DNA from 3 places in the Mesorhizobium sp. C268A genome. Region 3 is predicted to be linked to each of the others. Evidence: riboswitches for the same ligand, from Rfam matches in the RefSeq annotation. Region 3 holds a riboswitch; each other region holds the start of a gene.
What was found. A riboswitch is a leader RNA that binds a small molecule or an ion and turns the genes downstream of it on or off. The one in region 3 is predicted to bind cobalamin.
Positions count from the first base shown of each region.

Region 1: linked by a shared signal. The riboswitch ahead of NKL06_RS29910 (DUF1636 family protein) and the one ahead of metE (5-methyltetrahydropteroyltriglutamate--homocysteine S-methyltransferase) in region 3 are both predicted to bind cobalamin.
Region 2: linked by a shared signal. The riboswitch ahead of NKL06_RS14360 (aromatic ring-hydroxylating oxygenase subunit alpha) and the one ahead of metE (5-methyltetrahydropteroyltriglutamate--homocysteine S-methyltransferase) in region 3 are both predicted to bind cobalamin.

Region 1 is NZ_JAMYVX010000003.1:626,607-633,728, reverse strand. It holds gene cobG (precorrin-3B synthase) at 1-432, opposite strand, end outside; gene cobN (cobaltochelatase subunit CobN) at 429-4,109, opposite strand; gene cobW (cobalamin biosynthesis protein CobW) at 4,128-5,180, opposite strand; gene NKL06_RS29910 (DUF1636 family protein) at 5,183-5,608, opposite strand; cobalamin riboswitch at 5,647-5,853, opposite strand; gene NKL06_RS29905 (DUF6348 family protein) at 5,912-6,604, opposite strand; gene NKL06_RS29900 (winged helix-turn-helix domain-containing protein) at 6,634-7,122, opposite strand, start outside.
Region 2 is NZ_JAMYVX010000001.1:2,981,788-2,988,909, forward strand. It holds gene NKL06_RS14335 (glycosyltransferase family 2 protein) at 1-210, opposite strand, end outside; gene NKL06_RS14340 (glycosyltransferase family 2 protein) at 244-987, opposite strand; gene NKL06_RS14345 (hypothetical protein) at 984-2,033, opposite strand; gene NKL06_RS14350 (PqqD family protein) at 2,186-2,608, opposite strand; gene NKL06_RS14355 (FAD-binding oxidoreductase) at 2,770-3,870, opposite strand; gene NKL06_RS14360 (aromatic ring-hydroxylating oxygenase subunit alpha) at 3,908-5,155, opposite strand; cobalamin riboswitch at 5,273-5,474, opposite strand; gene NKL06_RS14365 (DUF680 domain-containing protein) at 5,974-6,180, shown strand; gene NKL06_RS14370 (DUF680 domain-containing protein) at 6,247-6,450, shown strand; gene NKL06_RS14375 (DUF680 domain-containing protein) at 6,522-6,755, shown strand; gene NKL06_RS14380 (ABC transporter ATP-binding protein) at 6,828-7,122, opposite strand, start outside.
Region 3 is NZ_JAMYVX010000001.1:2,259,676-2,266,797, forward strand. It holds gene NKL06_RS10900 (adenosine kinase) at 1-133, shown strand, start outside; cobalamin riboswitch at 866-1,067, shown strand; gene metE (5-methyltetrahydropteroyltriglutamate--homocysteine S-methyltransferase) at 1,162-3,510, shown strand; gene NKL06_RS10910 (cytochrome-c peroxidase) at 3,855-4,910, opposite strand; gene NKL06_RS10915 (hypothetical protein) at 5,868-6,221, shown strand; gene NKL06_RS10920 (glycosyltransferase family 10 domain-containing protein) at 6,359-7,122, opposite strand, start outside.

The DNA of each region.
Region 1 (7,122 bases), on a different contig from region 3:
CATCGTCAACTGCCCGCCGCCATCGACAACCACCGAAACCTTCGGCCCGAGCCTTGGCGTCAGCCCAGCTTCCTCGACCGCAGCCCTGACCCGCTCAGCCAAAGATCGCGGATCGGCAATCTCCCGCGGATCGATGCCAGCCAGCGGCCCGGTCTCGACCGGCACGCCGGTACGCACTGCAATCCCCAGTGCATCGACCTCCGCCGCCAACAGCACCGCACTTTCCGCCGTCAGGCCGCGTATCTGCAGGCTGCCTCGTGCGGTCACTTCCATGATGCCGTTGCCGCGCTTCAAGGCGGATTCGCAGAGTCCGATCAGCGACTTGGGGGAAAGCCCTCCAGCAACCGGGTTGAGCCGCACCAGCAGGCCATCGCCGGTCTGCATCGGCGCCGAGAGAGCCGGACAGGCGCCGCGGCGCGAGAAGGCGTTCATGCCGCGACTCCGAGCGCCTCGGCCTCGGCGATCAACGCCGCGAGATCGTCGTCGATCGCGTTGCGCAAGGGATGCCACAGCCCGCGCCGGCGCGCCGACAGGAAGCGTTCGGCGATGACTTTGGCTGCGGCCGGGTTTTCGCGCAGGATGAAAGCGCGAACATTGGCGTCGCCGACATAGGCGTCATGCACAGCCTCGATCACCGCGCCTGAAATGGCGTGGGTGGTTTCGGCGAAACCGATGAGACGGTCGACGGTCTCGGCGAATTCCGAGGCGCCGCGTGGGCCGTGCCGCATCTGGCCGGCGATGAAACGCGCATTGACGGCTCGCGCCCGCACAACCCGCGACACAGCCTCGCCGACCGAGCGCGGCTGCGGCTTTTGCGGGTCGGTGGTGTCGAGCACGATGACGTCGGCATTTCGGCCGAGCGTCGCAAGTGCAGCCGAAAAGCCGCCGATGAAGGCGACGTCGGCGGAGCCCTCGAGAATGTCGCGGCCGGGATCGTCGCCGGTGTGGACGAGCAGATCGGCCTCGGCGATGCGGGTCTCGAAAGCGCCGGGGGAGGCAATGCCTTCGCCCTCGGCGCCGCCATAGGCATGCGATGTCGCATCGAGATAGGCGCGGCCGATTTCTTCGCGCCCGACCCAGTCGCCGCTGGACAGCAGGTCCTCGACGCCGGCGCCGTAGGTGCCGGGCGAGGTGCCGAAGATGCGCGGGCCGATCTTGCCATCGGCGCGGGTTCTGGCGGCGAGCGGGTTTTCCGAATCGTCCTCGTCGCGCGCGGCTACGGCGTTGGCGGCGGCGTCGATCAGCGCGATCTGGGTCGGGAACATGTCGCGGAACAGACCCGAAATCCGCCAGGTGACATCGACGCGCGGGCGACCGAGCGTGGCCGGCGGCAGCACTTCGATGCCGGTGATGCGGCCGGTGGCACTGTCCCATTGCGGCCGGCAGCCCATCAGCGCCAGGCCTTGCGCGATCTCCTCGCCGCCAGTGCGCAGCGAGGCCGAGCCCCAGAGGTCGATGACCAGCGAGCGCGGCCAGTCGCCATGCGACTGCATATAGCCGCGCACGACTTCTTCTGCCGCCGCCTTTCCCAGATCGTAGGCGGTCGGCGTCGGCATGGTGCGCGGGTCGGAGGTGAACAGGTTGCGGCCGGTGGGCAGCACGTCGGAGCGGCCACGCGCCGGTGCGCCCGCCGGACCCGCCTTGATGTGACGGCCGTCGAGCGCGGCAAGAAGTGCTGCTTTCTCGGCCTCCGCGCTTTGCACGCGCATGGCGTCGGGCTCGTCGTCGGGAGCGCGGCCATAGATGTGCAGGCCGTCCTTGATGGCGAAATCCTTGAGGTCGCAGAGCCAGGCGTCGATGCGGCGCAGCGCCTCGTCGGGCGCATCGGTTCCGGCGACGCCGGCTTCGGAGGCGAAGCCGGTCTTTTGCGCCGTGTCGACGATCAGCTTGGCCAGACGATCGCGGCGGCGGCGGTCGAGGCCGTCGGCCTGGGCGTATTCGTCGACGAGGCGTTCGAGCTTGTGCTGCCCTTCGTCGAGGCCGGCACCGGTCAACGGCGGCGGCAGATGGCCAAGCGTGACGGCGGCGATACGCCGCTTCGCCTGCGCCGCTTCGCCGGGATTGGAGACGATGAAGGGGTAAATGACGGGCAACGAGCCGGTGACGATCTCGGGGAAGCAGTTTTGTGAGAGCGCTACCGTCTTGCCGGGCAGCCATTCCAGCGTGCCATGAGCGCCGACATGGATGAGAGCATGGATGCGGAGCGATTTGCGCAGCCACAGGCCGAAGGCGATGAGGTTGTGGCGGGGAGGGAGCGTCGGGTCGTGGTAATCGGCGCGGCGGTCGGCCGAGCGGCCACGGTCGGGGGCGAGAGCGACAGTGATGTTGCCGAAGGTGGCGGCGCGGAAGGGGAAGCCGCTCTTACCCTCCCCCTTGTGGGGAGGGTGGCCCGCAGCGCCGGGTGGGGGTGGTGCACCGCTACCCCCACCCCGTTTCGCGCTATCCGCTTCGCGAATGTCGCGAACCGACCCTCCCCACAAGGGGGAGGGTGAAGGAGCGCCCCATGCCGCCTCGACTGCAGCCAGTGCCTCAGCCGGCAAATCCTTTGAGAAGTCCAGATACTCATCCAGCCCCAGCCCACCATCGCTCCGCCCCAACGCATCCAGCAGCGCACGCGGCGTTTCTGGAATCCCGTCAACGCGATAGCCCTGCTCCTTCAGGTCATGCAGCATGGCCAGCACGCTGGACGGCACATCCAGGCCCACTGCATAGCCAGTGCGGCCGGGCGCGCTCGGATAGTCCGGAATGAGGATCGCCAACTTACGCGTCGCGCGGGGCGTCTGCTGCAACCGTGTGAACGCCGCTAGCCTGTCCGCCACTTGCGCCACGCGATCCGGTTCCGGGCGGTTGGCGAAAGCGCGGTGGCCGAGCGCCGGGTCGGTCTCGCTCTCGCCCTTGAAGGAAATCGCGCCGGCAAGGATACGGCCGTCGAGTTCGGGCAGCACGACATGCATGGCGAGGTCGGCGGGCGCCAGGCCGCGCTGGTTGTTGTCCCAGACGTCGCGGCGGGTGGTGGCGACGATGACCTGGAAGACCGGCACGCCGGCGCGGTCGAACAGGGTTTGGACGCCGGGTTCGGCGCCGGAGGCGAAGGCGGTTGCGGTGATGATGGCGGCGGGGTTGAGCGAGGCCAGTGCGGTTTCGACGAAGGCCAGGGAGGTCGGGTCTTTGAGGCTGGAGACGAAGATCGGGACCGGTCTCATGCCGCGCTGGCGGAGTGCATCAAAGAGGGCATCGATTGGCGCGACATCGGCGGCCAGCAGCATCGAGCGGTAGAAGAGGATGGGGATGATGGGAGAGTTGATGTTGTCTGCGCCGAGTTCCCGCCCACCCCCCTCTGTCCTGCCGGACATCTCCCCCGCAAGGGGGGAGATTGTGCTCTCATCGACGCTTTCGCCAATCGGGGATGTTGCAGAGGAATCTATTATCGGCTGGGCAGAAAAAGTGCCGAGGTCCGCGCCGGCTGATCTCCCCCCTTGCGGGGGAGATGTCCGGCAGGACAGAGGGGGGTGTGAAGGAACGCCGACATCGGCAAAATCCAACTTGCCTACGACGCCGCGGCCAGGCTCGTAGTAACCAGCTTTCGGCACGCTGACCGGCTCAGCCGCCGCCGCATCCTGCCCAGCCAACCCCGCCAGCCGTTGCATCAGTGCTGCCATATTCTCCGGTCCGCCCTCGCGGAAATAACCAAGCAGGCCGTCCAACTCCGCGCGGGGCAGCGTCGAGGCTTCGATCAGCCTGAGGTCCTCGTCATGGCTTTCACCAGGCAGCAGCGCCAGCTTGATGCCACGTTCGCGAGCAGTCACCGCGAGTTGGTCGCAGCCATAGCGCCACCAGTCATAGCCGCCGAGGATGCGCACCAAGATCACCTTGGCCTGGCGGGCGACGCTGTCGATCCAGAGGTCCACGGACATGGGATGACGCAGGTCGCGCAACGCCGCCAGCCGCATCGACGGCAGGCGGGCGGCATCGGCCTTCCAGGCCGCCGCGAGGCCGGCGAGGTCGCTGTCGGTGAAGGACAGCGCCACGATATCCGCCGGCGTCTGCCGCAGATCAACCGGCTCGGCGAGATCGTCGAGCGAGGCGGAGGTCGTGGTGAGTATGTGCATCGCGGCTCGTGCCTGAGATCAACCGGCGAGTATACGCTCGATCGCCGGACGGTTCAGCCCCTTCAGGCCAATGACGACGAGACGCGAGCGGCGATCGTCCTCGGCCGTCCAGGCGCGGTCATAGTAATGGTTGACGCGTGGGCCGACGGCCTGCAGCAAAAGCCGCATCGGCTTGCCGCCGACATCGACGAAGCCTTTTACACGCAACACGTTTTCCTGTTCGGCGGCGGTGGCGACGCGCTTGGCCAGGTCGTCGGGATTGGCGATCGAGGGGATGTCGACGATGAAGGTGTCGAAATCGTCATGCTCATGATCGAAAGCGCCGTCGTGATGCGACTTGCGGTTCTCGATGTCGTCTTCGACGGCGAGACCGAGGCCAAGCAGCACCGACGGGTCGACCTTGCCATGCCCGGTCGGCACGATCTTCACGGCGCGGGCGGAATGTTCATTGATGATGGCGTTGGCGCGGGCAGAACCGGCGGCGTCCATCAAATCGCTTTTCGACAGGATGATCAAATCGGCGCAGGCGATCTGGTCCTCGAACACTTCTTCGACAGGATCGTCATGGTCGAGCGTCTCGTCCTGAGCGCGCTGTGCCTGCAAAGCGTCCATGTCGTTGGCGACGCGGCCTTCGGCCAGCGCCGGGCCGTCTACCACGGCGATGACACCGTCGACGGTTACCCGGCTCTTCACGCTCGGCCACTGGAACGCCTGGACCAGGGGCTTGGGCAGAGCCAGGCCCGAAGTCTCGATCAGGATGTGGTCAACCTTCGGTGTCAGCGCGAGGATCTTGTCGAGGGCGGGCACGAAATCGTCGGCGACTGTACAGCAGATGCAGCCATTGGCCAGTTCGACGATGTTTTCCTCGGGGCAGGTGTCGATGCCGCAGCCTTTCAGGATTTCCCCGTCGATGCCGATGTCGCCGAACTCGTTGACGATGATCGCGATGCGCTTGCCGCCGGCATTTTCCAGGAGATGGCGGACCAGCGTCGTCTTGCCGGCGCCGAGGAAGCCTGTAACGACAGTGCAGGGAACACGGGAGAGGTTGGCGGCCGGGTTTGAAGCGTTCATCGTCAGTCCTTCAGCATGTCGAGGGGTGGGATGCGGGCAACGAGGCCGCGCTTGAGGCTATCGGGCCGGCCGCGCCACGGGATGAGGCCGTCGGCCGAAGTCGCGAAGAGCTTTGCGCCGGTAACGAGGTCGGCGCCGCTGGTTGCGGTCAGATCGCCGAAGACATAGCTCCAGCAGCCATCGCGCAGGATCGCGGCGCTGAGGCGGCGCTTGCAATTGCCGAGACATTCGGCGGTGCGGACCCGGATATCGCCGGCAGCGGCGCGGCGTGTGTCCTCAGCCAGCAATTCGCCGGCGCGCGGATGGGCGTCGGAACCGGTCTCATCGCGGCAGGAGGCGCAGACGATGACGGTCACGCCGGTCAGGGCGTCGTTGTCGCCGGACGCAATGTCCGTTGTGCCAGCCGAAAAACTGCTGTTCTGGTCCAAAAACCGTGCTCCTTGCCCGGAAACCCGCCAGGCGATCGGATACTTTGTCTCAGACGGCAGGTCTCCTGGCTCGCGAGTCATTGCCTTGGTTAGCCGCCTTCCCGGTGTTACCCAGTGGCTTTCGGCCTTGGCTCTTCGCTTACAGTTGCGGGGACAGCCGCGGATTTGGGATTTTTTCGTCCCGCACCGCATTCCCTCTTGGCCCTTGCCGTTGCGGGCAGGGGACCGTCTGGAGCGGATTTAGGCTTTTGCAGGCAGCGGTGTCAACGCACGGCTACGACATGGCGATGTCGGCAGGGGCTGTCATGTCCCGGCTTCCGGCAGTGCCAGGATGACCTGTCGGATAGCTTGATAGCCATCGCTATAGTCCCAGTCATGACCGACAGCCAGATTCTGTCCCTCATGCCAAACCGCGTTGTCCAGAAGGACTTCGGCACTAATCAGCGTGCCCTTCAAGCCTGCCAGAAAGGTCCGGACAAAATGGCTTCCGGGGGGTACCGAAGCTGTGAACAGCTTTTCCAGCTTGGCATAGAATGCTGGATAGCCTGGTGTCAGCGAGCATAGCTCGGTTGTGGCCTGGGAAATGACCGGGCCGCTATAGATTTTCCAGCGGGCATCTTTTCGCCAGATCTTCCAACTGGCGCTGCTTCGCTGCCAAAGCTCTATTTCGGCCTGCATGTTCTCGCAGACGTGATCGGCCAGTCCCTCAATGGCCACATGGAAAACACCACGGAGAAACTTTTCAAACGCCTGGTTCAGTTCCTGTTCGCGCGTGTCGCCGAAGCCAGCAAAGGATTCAATGACCGGCTGAACATCAAGCAGCGGAGAAAAAATGTAGATTTCCAGGACCAGCCGGTCAGAACTCGTCTCGAACACCTCAGCCTCAAACCGAAGCTGCTTCGATTGGAGCATGACGTCCCTATCTCTGCGGACTGCATCTATTCCATGCGCAATGAGGGCGCCATGGATCATGTCGAGCACTTTGTCCGATGCCATTGCACAACCTACGAGGCTTATTGAGGCGTCTATGACAGACGCTGCAAGGGTTGGCCATCTCTCTCGCTAGCCAATGCCGGCCCCAGATTGCCGGCCGGCGTCACTTCGATGCGCTCAAGGCCAAGCCAGCCCTGCATCTCCTTTAGTTCCTCGAAAAGCTGTGCGGTGGTCTCAGGCGGTGCGCCTGCTTCGGCATAGGCGGCGTGGACGCGTAAGACACTCGCAGGCCGGTCGGCCTTGAGGTCGACGCGGGCGACGATCTTGTCGCCGAGCAAGAAAGGCAGCACGTAATAGCCATATTGCCGCTTGTCGGCCGGGGTGTAGATCTCGATGCGGTAGCGGAAATCGAAGAGACGCTCGGTGCGCGCGCGCTCGAAGACCACCGGATCGAAGGGGGCCAGCAAGGCGCGGGCCTCGATCTTTCGCGGCAGGCGGGCGTCCCTATAGAGGTAAGCCGGCTTGTCCCAACCTTCGACGTTTACCGGCAGCAACTCGCCCATCTCGACCAGTTCCTCCAA
Region 2 (7,122 bases), 720 kb from region 3:
CGTCACCCCGGCATTCTGCTGCTGGAAAAGGCGAATGCACGGCGCCTCCGCGATCAGCGAGCGCACGACCGCCACCGAACTGTCGGTCGAACCGTCATCGATAACGATGATGTCGAGATCGGCGGCATCGCGCTGCCTCAGCAGCGAGCGCAGCGCCGAGCCGACATGGCGTTCGCGGTTGTAGACCGGCATGATCACGCTCAGCTTCACGCACGCATTCCAGGCTGTGATCTATTCATTCTTTCACCACTCTGCCGGGCGCTTGATCTCGAAAAGCCCCTCGACCGGGCGCCGCGACGGATCGGCCTTGCGCCGCCGCAAGGATTTCTGAATCACACGCAGATATTCGCGCACCGCCACATCCCTTTGCTTGGTCAAATTGCCGGGGTGGCGCCGGTAGTATACCGCGACGGTGTCGGGAAAAATGTGCTTTGGGCTGGTTTCGAAAATGCGCAGCAGATAGTCGGCGTCTTCGCCCTGCCGGAACTCCTCGTCGAAAGCACCTGTACGGTCGATGAGTGCCCTGCGGAGTATCCCGGCGCTAAGGCTGACGCCGCGCACGGTGGGACCTGCGCCGCCCCGTGCCGGCTGCAGGGTTTCGTCGTCCATGAGATCGACGCGCGTCATCAGCGAGTAGGTCAGCTCGAGCGCAGGGTCGGCCGCGAACAGGGGTAGGCCAGCCTTGAATCGTCCAGCCGGCGAGACGTCGTCCGAATCCAGGAACGACACCAGTTCGGTTTGCGGCAGCAACTGCCTCAGCCCTGTGTTGCGCGCGTTGGCCACGCCCTGGTTTGCCTGCTGGAACAGGCGGATGCACGACGCTTCCCGCATGATGGCGCGGACTGCTTCAACGGAGCTGTCCGTCGAGCCGTCGTCGACAACGATGATATCGAGATCGGCATCGTCGCGTTGCCTGAGCAGGGACCGCAACGTCGAAACGACATAGATCTCCCGATTGTACACCGGCACAATGATGCTCAACTTCATGCAGCGCCCCGAAGGACGAAATCCGCAATCGTGCCGGCGATCTCGCGCGGCTCGGTCCCCAGCGACAGCCGGTAGCATGGCAGATCGCGGGTAAGCTCGCTGAAAAAGCGAAAGCCCGCTTCCCGCTCGCCCGGCATCTGCACGATTCCTGACGGGGCCAAGGCGATCATGGCATCCTTGCGCGATATGGGCATGACCGAGCTTCTCGCACCTCCCCTGATATGGGGCACTATCAAAGCAATAATGTCCAGACTTGCAGGAGGTGGTCGAGGCGCGATCTCGTCGATGCGAAAGGCATGCTTGCCTTGCCAGTTCAGCGGTTGGTACGACTTTAGCCGACCCTCCAGCTTCAGCCGCTTGAAGCCCTCCGGATCCTGCTTGAGCGTGGCAAACAGCGGATAGGCCGTCACGCCCTCGGTCCGGTCGATCAGCACATAGTCGTCGCCGACGCTATCGAGCCCATTGAGCAGGCCGGCGACGACTGTTCCCGATTTTCCGGCTCCCCCGGAGCCCGCCAGCAACACGCCCTTGCCATCGATGCCCAGCGTGCCGGCATGGGTAAGCCGCATGCCGCGCGCCGCATATTCCCAATGCAGGAAGGCGCGCAGCGGCGCCGCCTGTTCCCATGGCGGAAAGGCGTCGGCCGACATCATCAGCTGCGCCCCGACATGGCGTTGCGGATCATGGAACTGCCAGAAATCGAGGTCATGATAGTAGCTGCCGCGCAATCCGGCCTCTTCCAGCCGGTTGGCAAAGGCATGATGGTTGTAATCGCCTCGGCCCCAGGTGGCCGGGGCGAGGACGCCATCGATGCCCGGGTGGGCGACGAAAATGCGGCAGCCGTCAGATGCAGACGGATTTTCCGGGGCCGGTATGAAGGCATGGCTCATGGCTTCCGCCAGCGTGCCATGGTCGAGGTGGACACTCAGCTCCAGTCCCGGCAACCGCACGCTGGCGGTAACGGGATAGAATGCGGCGGCGCTTTCCGCGGCCGCCAGCACATGGCGGGCATAATCCGGCAGGGTTTGCAGCGTGATCAAAGGCATGTGTTGGTTGTTCAGCGTCCAGAATTGCGCCGGGTCGCCTGATGCATGTCGCTCGGGGTGGCCCCGGTTTTGAGACGACGACATGCATAAAATAAAAGATCTAAACCGCGTCGCCTGAGTCCGTTCAAACGCGACGCGCTTTAGGGAAACGATTATGCCTGTTTCACCGCCGGCCAGCCGAGAGGTTCCTCGACCTCATGGATCGGGTCGACAATGATGAGATCGGCAAGGTCGTCATGGACATCGACCTTGAGCGGCTCATTGCTGGCAGCAAGCGCAGCCGACAGCTCGCCCGAAAGCGGTTGTGCCGGTGTTTCGGCTGGCGCAAGCAACCCGAAATCGAGCAGTCGGGCAACGAAGCTTTCGAGGTCGGCCAGGCTTGTTTTTGCGGCGCCCGCGGCAGCTCCGACCAGCGCTTCAGTGGCGACGCCGGACGACAAAGCCTGCCAGACCCGGCTGCCGGAATCGGAAAAGCCGAAATACTTGCCGTTCGAAAGATCGAGAACGACGGCTTCGCCATCGAATGATTCGAAAACGATGTCCTTGCTTGCGACCGCGTAGACCCGCTGTTGCATCGCTGTGTCCCCCGTCCCATGCGCCCTGAAGGGATGCGCCGGCTTCACGGTCTGCCAAGCCCTTCCTAAGTGCGTCTAAATCACTTGGCCGTTGGTTGGCAAGACAAAGACCCGCGAATACAACGCCTGCGTCGGCGACCGTTGCGGCGAAGTCGACCGGCTCAAGCCTCGATTTCGAGCGCCGACAATGGTTTCGAGCAGCAGGCAAGGATGAAACCGTCATCGATCTCGTGGTCGAGGATGCCGCCATTGTGGCTCATCTCGACTTCGCCGGAGACCTTCTTCACCTTGCAGGTGCCGCACAGGCCGAACTCGCAGGCGGCGGGAATCCGCACGCCCGAGCTGCGCGCGGTCTGCAGCACGGTCTGGCCGGCGACGCAGCCGGCGTCGACCTCCGAAAGCGAGAAGCGGATCGGCGTCACGGCTTCGACAGGTGCAGCGATGCCGTCCTCGACCGGGGAGGCAAACGGCGCCGGAATTTCCTCCACCACAGGCGCGGCAAAGCTCTCCTGATGGTATTTCGTCATGTCGAAGCCGGCGGCATCCAGCATGCCGCGCACGGCGCGCATGAACGGATCGGGGCCGCAGCAGAAGATTTCGCGCTCGCGGAAGTCCGGAGCCAGCAAGGGCAGCCGGATCGCGTCGATGCGGCCCATATGGCCGTACCAGCCTTCGCGGCTGGAACGTTCCTCGATCATGAAGCCGAGCGACAGGCCGGGCATATGGCCGCCGAGCAGTTCGAGTTCCTTGCGGAAGATGATCTCTTCGGCACGCCGCGCGCAGTTGACGAAACCGACATCGGTCCATGGCGCGCAGTCGTTCAGCCAGCGCAGCATCGACATCATCGGCGTCACGCCGGAGCCGGCGGAAATGAACAGGTATTTGGCCGCCGGGTGGCTGTGCAACGAGAAGTCGCCGGCCGGTCCGTAGGCCTTGACATGCGAACCGGGCACCAGATGGTCGAACATCCAGCGCGTGCCGATGCTGCCGGCCTGCGCCTTGATCGTCACCGCGATCGAAAACGGCCGCGATGGCGACGACGACAGCGTGTAGGTGCGCATCAGCGGCCCGTCCGGTGTCGGCAGTTCCAGCGTCAGGAACTGGCCCGGCTTGTAGCGGAACCAGGTCTGGTTGTCGGAGCGGAAGGTGAAGGTCTTGACGTCGGGCGCCTCGTCGCTGACGCCGATCACTTCCAGCACCTGCAGCCTATCGTTCCACGGCGCCATCTGGTCGAGATGGCGATAGAGCCCAAGATCCGTCATCGCATTCATCCTCTGGTCCCTCTTCGCCTGCTCCAGCTCACGCGACGCTGCGTAGCGCCGGCCGGCCGCCTTCGGCAAGGCGCGGGCCGATGAAGGCCGCGTACCATTCGACGAACTGGATCACGCCGCCCTCGTGCAGCTCCGAATAGGGGCCGGGCTCATAGGCCGGAGACAGGATGCCGAAGGCGTTTTCCTCGACGATGCGGCGGTCCTGGTCGTTGGTCTCGGTCCAGACATGGGTGAGCTCCTCAAGGTTGTAGTCGACCCCCTCGACCGCATCCTTGTGCACCAGCCACTTGGTCGTCACCGCGGTTTCGGTGGCGCTGATCGGCAGCACCCGGAAGGTGACCGCATGGTCGATCAGTATGTGGTTCCAGGTCGTCGGATAGTGGTAGTGCATCAAGGTGCCGATGCGGTCGGCGGCAACAGTGTCGGACAGGTTCTTCGTCACCGCGCGCTTTCCCGACATCGTGTAGCTGACGGCATCGCGCAGCAGCGGCGCGCGGGTGGCGCGGTATTGCCCGGCCGGATCGATGCGGAACTTGCTCGGCAGGCCCGCCGCCTCGCATTTCGCCCAGTGCGCCAGCATCTCCGGATCGCTGTCGGCGCCCTGCACGCCGGTCACCGTCGGCGCTTCGGGGAATGTCTTGCACAGCTCTGGATGATTGCCGGCGCAGTGATAGCATTCGCGGTTGTTTTCCCAGACCAGCTTCCAGTTGCCCTTCTCGATGATGGTGCTCTCGAAGGCGACCTTGGCTTCATTCAGCCGGTGCGGCTTGAGGTAGGGCTCTATCATGGCGCGCATCGGCGCAAAGTCGGCAGGTTCTTTCGCCAGGCAGATGAAGATGTAGCCGCCGACGCTCTCGCAGGCGACGGGCTTCAGGCCGAACTGGCTCTTGTCGAAACCGTCGGCCATCTGGCGGGCAAACAGCAGCCGGCCGTCAAGCTCGTAGGTCCACTGGTGATAGGGGCAGACAAGCTTTGCCGCCATGCCCTTCTCAGTGTTGCAGACACGGCTGCCGCGATGGCGGCAGGAATTGTGAAAGGCGTTGATGTTGCCCTTCTGGTCGCGGACCAGCACCACCGGATAATCGCCGATCTGCACGGTGATATAGCTGCCGGGCTTCGGCAGTTCGCAATCATGGCCGATGAACAGCCAGTCGCGATACCAGATAAGCTCCATGTCGAGCTTGAAATAGTCCGGGTCGGTGTAGAAGGGCTGTTCCAGCGAAAAGCCTTGCTTGCGGCCGTTCAGGAGCCTCAGCATGTCGTTGCGCGTATCCATAGTTCTGTCCTCGTGGTTTAAGGACTGAACTTGGTGGTGATGGAGGAAGGATCGGACGCAGGCCGGCGCGGCGCCGGACATGCACTATCCACCTCTTGACCGCCCACCGCGATCAGTCGAGTCTATGCATCTCGGGCTGGTTTCCGGGCTCTGGAGTTGTCCTTGCGGACCATCGCGACACCTTCCCAGGCTCTTGCCCAGTGGTCTCCCGTTGCGACTTCAACTCCACCACCGTTGCGGGGGCAGCGCCGGATTCTGACCGGCTTCCCAATTCTCCGCTGCGTCGTCACGAAGCGGCACCTGAGATGCGATCATCTAATCACGGCAGCGATCGCGACGTCGGCATGAAAGCGACATCGTATCCATGCGGCGCGACACGCGCGGCATACGCCCCGCCGACCACCGAAGGGCTGAGATCCTGTCTTGCGGCGCTATCATCGCCGTTTCGAATCGCTGCGGATCCAGTTCCGATCGGGGGCAAAAAGGGCTCAACGGTATCGAAAAGTTACTATTAGCAATCTCTAATCGAACCGAACGGTTCGTTTCTGTTGACAATGCGTGCAGGACGGTGTGAACGACGGCCCGGAAACCGACACCGGAGCGAACCACTCGGTTCGACATAAGCAACTGAAAACAATGCGATAAATGACCATAGAGGAACTTCCTGGCACAATTTCAAGGTGCAGGACCGTGGTCCACACGGAACAACTTCGTGATTGGAAACCAGCCTATGGCTTTCCCACATCGGGGCTGTCCGAACGACGCGAATTCCTCCCAAGACACGCCGCTAGACGGACAGACAAACTGGAGTCCTAAAAATGAAAAAGATCATCCTCACTGCCGCAGCCGTTTTGGCGATCACCGGCAGCGCCTTCGCCGGTAGCGACAATTACGGTTCCAATGGTGCGAACCAGCCAGCCGTCTCGGTCGACAGCTCGTATACGGCTTCCATTCAGAAGCCGGCGCACGCTGACAAGCAGCCTGTCGTTCAGGGCGCCGACCGCGACCTCTACGGCAATCGCTGATCCCGACCAAAGAAGGGCGGCTAACCCGTCGCTCTCGGGATCCCAAAAAATTCAGGAGTATTTGAAATGAAAAAGATCATCCTTGCTGCCGCCGCCGTTTTGGCCATCTCCGGCAGCGCTTTCGCCGGCAGCGACAACTACGGTTCGAACGGCGCCAACCAGCCTGCGATTACGTCGACCGATAGTGGCCATACGGCTTCGGTTGAGAAGTCGGCTCCAGCCGAGCAGGCGCCTGCCCACGGTGCCGACCGTAACCTTTTCGGCCGCTAAAAGCCGGTTTCCAGCACGTGGCGGGCTTATCCGCTGCAGCTGGCAGCATCAGAAAAATTCAGGAGACTAAAATGAAGAAGATCGTTCTCGCCACCGCAGCCGTTCTGGCTGTTTCGAGCGCTGCCTTTGCCGGCAGCGACAATTATGGCTCCAATGGCGCCAACCAGCCGGCCGCTGCCGTCGACACCACCCGCACTTCGTCGACCGGCACCAACTCGGCGGTCTACAAGCTGCTGAACTCGTCGGACGACCAACAGAAGTTCGTTCCTCAGAGCAGCGACAGGGATCGGTTCGGCAACAACTAACAGCCGAAGCTTAAAAAAGAGTGGCGGGCCTGGCCCGCCGCTCTTTTTTCATGCCTGTACGACGCAGCTATCTCAAGCCGCCTTCACTTCCACCGGCTTGAGCGAGAAGGAGTGCCCATCGGCGTCGAAGATGTGCAGGTCCCCGGCATCCGCGGTCAGTCGCAGCTTTGCCCCGCGCTTGACCTCGACATTGCCGGGCAGCTTGGTCACCAACGGCAGGTCGGCGCGGCCGATATCGACATAGACAAGCTGCACCTCGCCGAGTTGCTCGACATAGTCCACCACGCCCTCGAAAAGATATTCCGCGCCGGTGGCGGCCGACAGATCCTCCGGCCGCACGCCGAAGCTGACTGCCGCACCCTTTGCT
Region 3 (7,122 bases):
CTACACCACGGGGCGCAGCCTGAAGGATTGCGGCGATCTGGGCTCGCTGGCCGCCGGGCTGGTGATCCAGCAGCTCGGGCCGCGGCCGCGGCAGAACCTGCGCAGCGCGGCTGAACAGGCTGGGTTGCTTTAGGTGGGCGAGCAACTAACAGCTGCCCTACTGAGCGATCATCGCGGTGGCCGAAACTGTGTCAAACCTCGCTTATATCGACAGCCATTCGCTTCCAAGATCTGACCGAGTGCTGCTGCGTAGCTCGCTCGAGAGGTGCAAGGCCACGGCCAGACGCAATGCCAAAAAAATTTCCTATAGGTATCGATCCGAAGCAATTCGCACAGTGTGCTGCGGATTCGCTTGCGGCGCAGAAAGCCTACGTTTCCCAGCTGAAACTTGGTGCAGCAAAGCTAGTTATCAGCGTCGATCGGCCGGCTACACCAAGGGCATCGACTCAGCGGACTTCGTTTAGACAACAGCCGGGTTATGGTGCCTGCGGATGACTTCCACTATCTCGGCTTGGGATGGATCAGCGAGGCCAGAATGCCTTCGTATCGGACTGTGTAGAATTGCACACCGCACTGGAGCGTGCACTGGATAAAACCGGGGTTCTGCCGACCGTATGATGCGAATATGAAGCACGCGAGCTTTGCCTGCAATTCCGCGTTCCTCAATGCGGAGCACCTGGCGACGAGATACTTAGTTTGCTGCCTGAATGAGGTCTAAAACGGCTTATCGGGACTAAGTAGCGCCGTGCAGCGCCGCCAATCGGCGGACGGAATATTTCACAATGCTAGACAAAGGCGTAAAAGTGCGATCACATAACGACATAAACATTTCGTTATGCGTCATTGACAAAAGAGCGAACTGCTGTGATTGTCTGCGTGTCGTGGTTCTCGCGTGCGGCGCTGCCGCAGCGGAGCTAAGAGGGAAGCCGGTGCGATGCCGGCGCTGCCCCCGCAACTGTTAGCGGCGAGCCAACCCCAATCACGTCACTGAGGCGAATACCCTCAGGAAGACGGGTAGAGGCTATGACCCCGCGAGCCAGGAGACCTGCCACGCGAATTACGTCCACGGGCGGGGTGTCTCGGTGGCCGCTGCAACCCGGCGTTGATGCCGGCCTGCTAGCGCCTTCCTTGTCACCGACGCCCCAATCATCGGGGTATGACATGACTGTCTCTCAGCAAATTCCTGTAGCAACGCTCGGCGTGCCGCGCTTCGGTCGTCGGCGAGAACTGAAATTCGCGCTTGAAAGCTACTGGTCCGGAACATCGTCCGCTGGCGACCTTCTCACGACGTCGAAGGCGCTCCGTGCCGCTAGCTGGGAAGAGCAGCGCGATCGCGGCGTGTCGAAAATCCCGTCGAACGACTTCTCGCTTTACGACCATGTGCTCGACACCGCAGCCATGGTCGGGGCCGTTCCATCCCGTTACGGCTGGAATAGCGGCGAGGTCCCACTTGACATCTACTTCGCAATGGCGCGCGGCAACCAGGGTCAGACGGAGGATTGTGGACACGCTGGTTACCAGGAGGAGGCTCATGGACCTGGTGTAACCGCGATGGAAATGACCAAGTGGTTTGACACCAACTACCACTACATTGTGCCGGAACTCGATGATGATCAGACGTTCGCCCTCTCGTCATCGAAGCCGGTCGATTACTTCCTCGAGGCTAAAGCTCTCGGCATTCACACACGCCCAGTCATCCTTGGACCCATCACCTTCCTCAAGCTGGCGAAATCGCCTGCCGAGGGGTTCGGTCCCATCGCGCTCCTACCGCGGCTGCTGCCGGTTTACGAGCAGCTTCTGGAGAGGCTGAAGCTGTCGGGAGCCGACTGGGTGCAGATCGATGAGCCAGCGCTTGTCCTCGATCTGAACCCGAACGAACGAGCTGCGTTCGAATTCGCCTATGGCCAGCTGTCGAAAGCCGCGCCCGAGCTGAAGATCATGCTGGCTACGTATTTCGGGTCGCTGGGAGACAATCTCGAAACCGCGATTTCTCTGCCCCTGGCCGGCCTGCATATTGATCTCGTGCGCGCTCCCGAGCAGCTGGAAACGGTGGCTCGGCTCGCTCCGAAGGATCTGGTGCTCTCGCTTGGCTTGATCGATGGCCGCAACGTCTGGCGTGCGAACCTGCCCGCCATTCTCGACCGCATCAAACCGATCGTCGCCGGCTGGCCCTTGGACCGCGTCGAGATCGCGCCTTCTTGCTCGATGCTGCATGTGCCGATTGATCTGCGCATGGAGACGGAACTCGACGCGGACATCAGGTCGTGGCTCGCCTTCGCGGCCCAGAAGACCGACGAGCTGGTCTTGCTAGCCGGGGCCCTGTCCCAAGGCAGGGATGCGGTGGCAGGCGCGTTGAAAGCGTCTGCCGAGGCTGCCGCCACGCGCGTGACATCCACGAGGATCCATGACCCGCTTGTTCAGGGGCGGATCGCTAGCATTGAGGACAGCGCGAAGCGACGAGAGAGCGCTTTTGGCGAGCGCTCCAGAGTCCAGGCCGGCTCACTCGGGCTGCCGCCGTTCCCGACGACGACCATCGGGTCCTTCCCGCAGACGCCGCAGGTACGCAAGGCGCGGGCCGCTCATGCGAAGGGCCAGCTGAGCTATGTCGACTATGAGACGTTCCTGAAGAAGGAGATCGAGGCTGCAATTCGCTGGCAGGAAGAGATCGGGCTGGACGTGCTGGTGCATGGTGAGTTCGAGCGAAACGACATGGTACAGCATTTCGGCGAGCAGTTGTCCGGCTTCGCGCTCACCCAGCATGCCTGGGTACAAAGCTATGGGTCGCGCTACGTGCGTCCCCCCATCATTTTCGGCGACGTATCGAGGCGCAATCCGATGACAGTGCGCTGGTGGCAATTCGCCCAGTCGCTTACGGAAAAGCCCGTGAAGGGAATGCTCACAGGCCCAGTCACCATTCTCAACTGGTCTTTTGTTCGCGACGACGTACCCCGCTCCGAAGCCTGCCGCCAGATCGCGCTCGCCATCCGCGACGAAGTGACGGATCTCGAAAGATCCGGCGCAAGGATGGTCCAGATCGATGAGGCCGCGTTTCGCGAAGGATTGCCACTGCGCCAATCTGACTGGAAAGTCTATCTCGACTGGGCTGTCGAATGTTTCCGGATCGCTTCAACGGGTGTAAAGGACGCGACTCAAATTCATACCCACATGTGCTATTCGGAGTTCAACGAGATCATTCACGCGATCGCTGGAATGGATGCGGATGTCATTTCGATTGAGACGTCGCGCTCGAAGATGGAACTGTTGGACGCCTTCACGAGCTCCAAATATCCGAACGAAATCGGTCCTGGCGTCTATGATATTCACTCACCACGCGTCCCGGAAGTCGGCGAGATTTCGGACCTAATCATGCTTGCCCGCGAGCGACTGTCCGACGGCCAACTGTGGGTAAACCCGGACTGTGGCCTCAAAACACGCAAATGGGAGGAGGTCCGCCCTGCCCTCATGAACATGGTCGCTGCAGCGCGCGCGCTCCGGGAGAAAGTGGCCTGAGGCTTCTCCTTCCTCACCGTGTGGTGAGCTACCGGCTGGCTCCTGTCGGCCGTGAACATGCCAAACCGGCACACTCTTGGAAATGAGCCACTCGGCGCAAATGTGCAATTTCCCTACGGCACGTGTCTTAATCCCGCAGAAATATAAATGTGGCACTACGCTATAATATTGGTTCCTTGGGGACATACAGGCCCCGCGCCTCGAACAAATCGGACACGCGTCGTTTCTCAAAGTAGACTGCTTGGCGCGTTCGCTCAGGCAGCGACAAGATGGACGTCGCAATTCGTGTCGCCAAGTAAAAATCGCCAATCATTTTCGATTGCGAGTCCGCAGCCGATTGGCCCTTATTTTCCTGAGATCTGCGTTACAGGCCGGGGCGTTGTCGCCGTTTCTGAGGGTAAGATGGGATAGGCGACGTCAGGTGCCTCTCCGGTCAGCGAGTTGAGGAAGGCAACAAGCAGGTCAACTTCTTCGTCCGCCAGTACTACGCCGAGCTGGGTGGTCCCCATAATGGCGACGGCCTGTTTCAGATCCCAAACCTTGCCCGAATGAAAGTATGGCGCGGTGAGTGCAACGTTGCGCAGCGGCGCCACGCGGAAGACATAGGAATCGTCGGCTGCATTGGTGACCTCAAATCGGCCCTTGTCTTTGTCCGGCAGGACTTCGGCGCTGGGCCGTTCCACGAGGCCGAATGGGTAATAGGCTTGCCCACCAACGTTGATGCCGGCATGGCAGGACGAGCAGCCTTTGTCCATGAAAAGCACCAGGCCCTGTTTCTGTTCGGAAGTCATGGCAACCTCATCACCATTCAGGAAGCTGTCGAACGGGGCAGGTGTGACCAGTGTCGCCTCGAAGGCTTCGATCGCCTTGGCGAAGTTGTCGAAGGTGACCCGATCGGCTTCAGCCGGAAAAGCTGCATCGAACCACTCGACATATTGCGGCATGGACTTGAGAGTGGCGATGAGTTGGCCCGGTGTATTGGCCATTTCGATCCCGGCTTGGACCGGTCCCTTCGCCTGAGCCTTCAGGTCTTCGGCACGACCATCCCAGAACTGGGCGATGTTGAAGACAGCGTTCAGTACAGTCGGCGCGTTGCGCTGTCCCTTCTGCCAACCATGGCCAATCGAGGTTTCGTGATTGTCGTCGCCGCCGGTGGCCAGGTTGTGGCATGAATTGCACGACAAGACGCCTGACGCCGAGACGCGTGGATCGAAGAACAGTGCCTTGCCGAGAGCGATCTTTTCCGGGGTGATCGGGTTGTTGGCGACTGTCGGCGTGGTGGATGGCAAAGCCGTGAAGGTGGCCAATGCCGTATCTCTGAGGTCGGTGGGGATCGAATCCGCAGCAAAGGCGGTGGGTGCCAGCAAGGTCACAGCCATCGTACTGAATAGGATTTTCATAATTGGTCTTCCTGCGTCGTCCACGCAGCCATTATGCGATCTGCGGCTCATGAACGCCCTGAGCTAGATCAGCTTGAGGGAGAGGACGGGGTCTCACACCTGTTTTCGCAGCTGAGCTGGGACCTCTTGGAAGTGATCGCTCTTCTCGATTGGACTTCAGGGAGGAGGAGTATCCCTGGTTGGCAACCGGTTTTATGCATCAAAGCACGCCCTGAGGGCGGCTTCGTAGATTCGGTCACTGCGATCTTCCAGCCAAGGTTGAGAAAGTCGACAGCATCCGCAAGACTGGCAATCTCTTGCACGATGTGCGCTGCACGCCTTGCGAAAAGTGAGCTTCTGAACCGTCAGGGTTCATTCGTTCCTCCTGACCTGCTGATTGCGTGAATCGACCTTATCGACACCCGCCGACTGCACATTGTGATGTCACCAGCGATGGCGGTTTCAATACCTAAGCAGCGACGGTCTATGTGACAGTATGGATGTGGTATCGGAATAGGCGTTCCGCCTTTGTGGACCGTCACACCGGCATATAGCTCCGCTTCTACGAACATCCCATCACGCGAGGAAAGACATGGCCAACACGCGCAGTATCGCCAATCTAGCCCTTTGTGTCGACGGCGCCGCGCTTGAGCAGGTCCACCCGCTGTAACTGCCTCACCTTGATCCACAGATCCTGGGCGCTGACCACGTTGTCGTCATCATTTGACGGGCGGGGGGCATTGGCCCATAAGCGAGCCAACGCAAACTGTGCGGTTGCCAATGCGTAATGAAGTGAATTGGAATGATCTTCGGTTTGCGAAACACGCACGTCCGACGCAGCTTGCGTTGACACAGGCGGTTTTAGGCGCAATAGCACCTCCGCTGGCCTATTTTGTGGAGTTCAATTGTGGTTCGGCCAAAGGCGCGGGGCGCCGGACCGGCCCCTTGTAAACGTAATCAAAGAGAGAGAGACCCTGCATGGAAGAAATCTTACCGCGCATCGCCACTGGTGCCGGCATCGGCCCGGCTGTCGCAGAGAAGGCCGTTGGGTTAATGCTGGGTTTCCTGCGGAGCCACGCGGCCGACGGTCCCGGCGCGCGCATGATCGAGGCCATTCCGGGAGCTTCGGAATTAGTAGCGAAGTATCATGGCGACGACCCAGAGGGTGGCGGCCTTATGGGGCTCGGGCAGCAATTGATGAGTGAGGGTCTCAGCATGGCAAAGATCGCCGCCCTCGCCAACGAGACGATCGCCTGCGCCAAGGAACATGCCGGCGACGAACTCGTGGACGAGGTCCTCAATTCCGTTCCTGGCCTTCCCCAGTTTGTCTGATTAGCGGCAGCCGGGGGCGCATGACCTTGTGCGCCCGTGCCGGCCCGTTTGCGCAGCAGGCATTCTCCGCCGGGCGTTCCGCACCGATCTCGTGAGACCACCAACCGCCGGGCACGCGGAGCGAGCGTTGGAGTACTTCATTCGTCTATCGAAAAATCAACTTCAGGCGATTCGATGTGTATAATTTCTGGCGGTAAGGGTTTATCCTGAACGCTTTCGATGAAGCCCGCGAGATAGGCAAACGTATTGTATTTCTCGAGGACTAGCCGCTTCGCCTCTCTTATTGCGCCGCGACGTTCCTTCCAGAGGTCTGAGTTGATAATTTCTTGAATTTTTTGGATTACGTTCTTGTCCTCTGGGTCAATCAGAACCATAGAGTCCGAAGGGAAGAACCTCGTGATTGCCGGGCTGCCGTAATAGATCGGCATTGTTTCAGCGACGAAGCAGTCCATAAGCTTCTCTGTAAAATAGTAATCAGCACGAGTATTCTCGAACGCTATACTGTAGCGATAAGGTGCGAGTGCGTTCCATTTATCTCCAATCAGCCGAAAACCTCGGCCGAACAGGTCAAAATCGAGCTCCTTTCTTAGCCGTTCCAGAAACGCCAGCCGATACCGATGTCCTTTAAGCAGGGCGATGTTACTGGTAATCCATGAGAGCCGAAGTGGCTTATCCATGACTTCGCTGACCAGAAGTTGGTCATATGTCTTGTTTACAGACCAAGACCGAGTGATCGGTGGAGACAAAACGAATCGGCGAGCTGCATTCTGCCGAGCAACCAGCTCTGCGTCAGACGTCAGGACGATAGTATTTTTCCCCTGCCCTTCATGAAATGCACGATGAGCTTTCGTCGGCGGTTCGCCGATTGCAAAAATTGTCCTGTTGGGGCTCGCCTCGATAT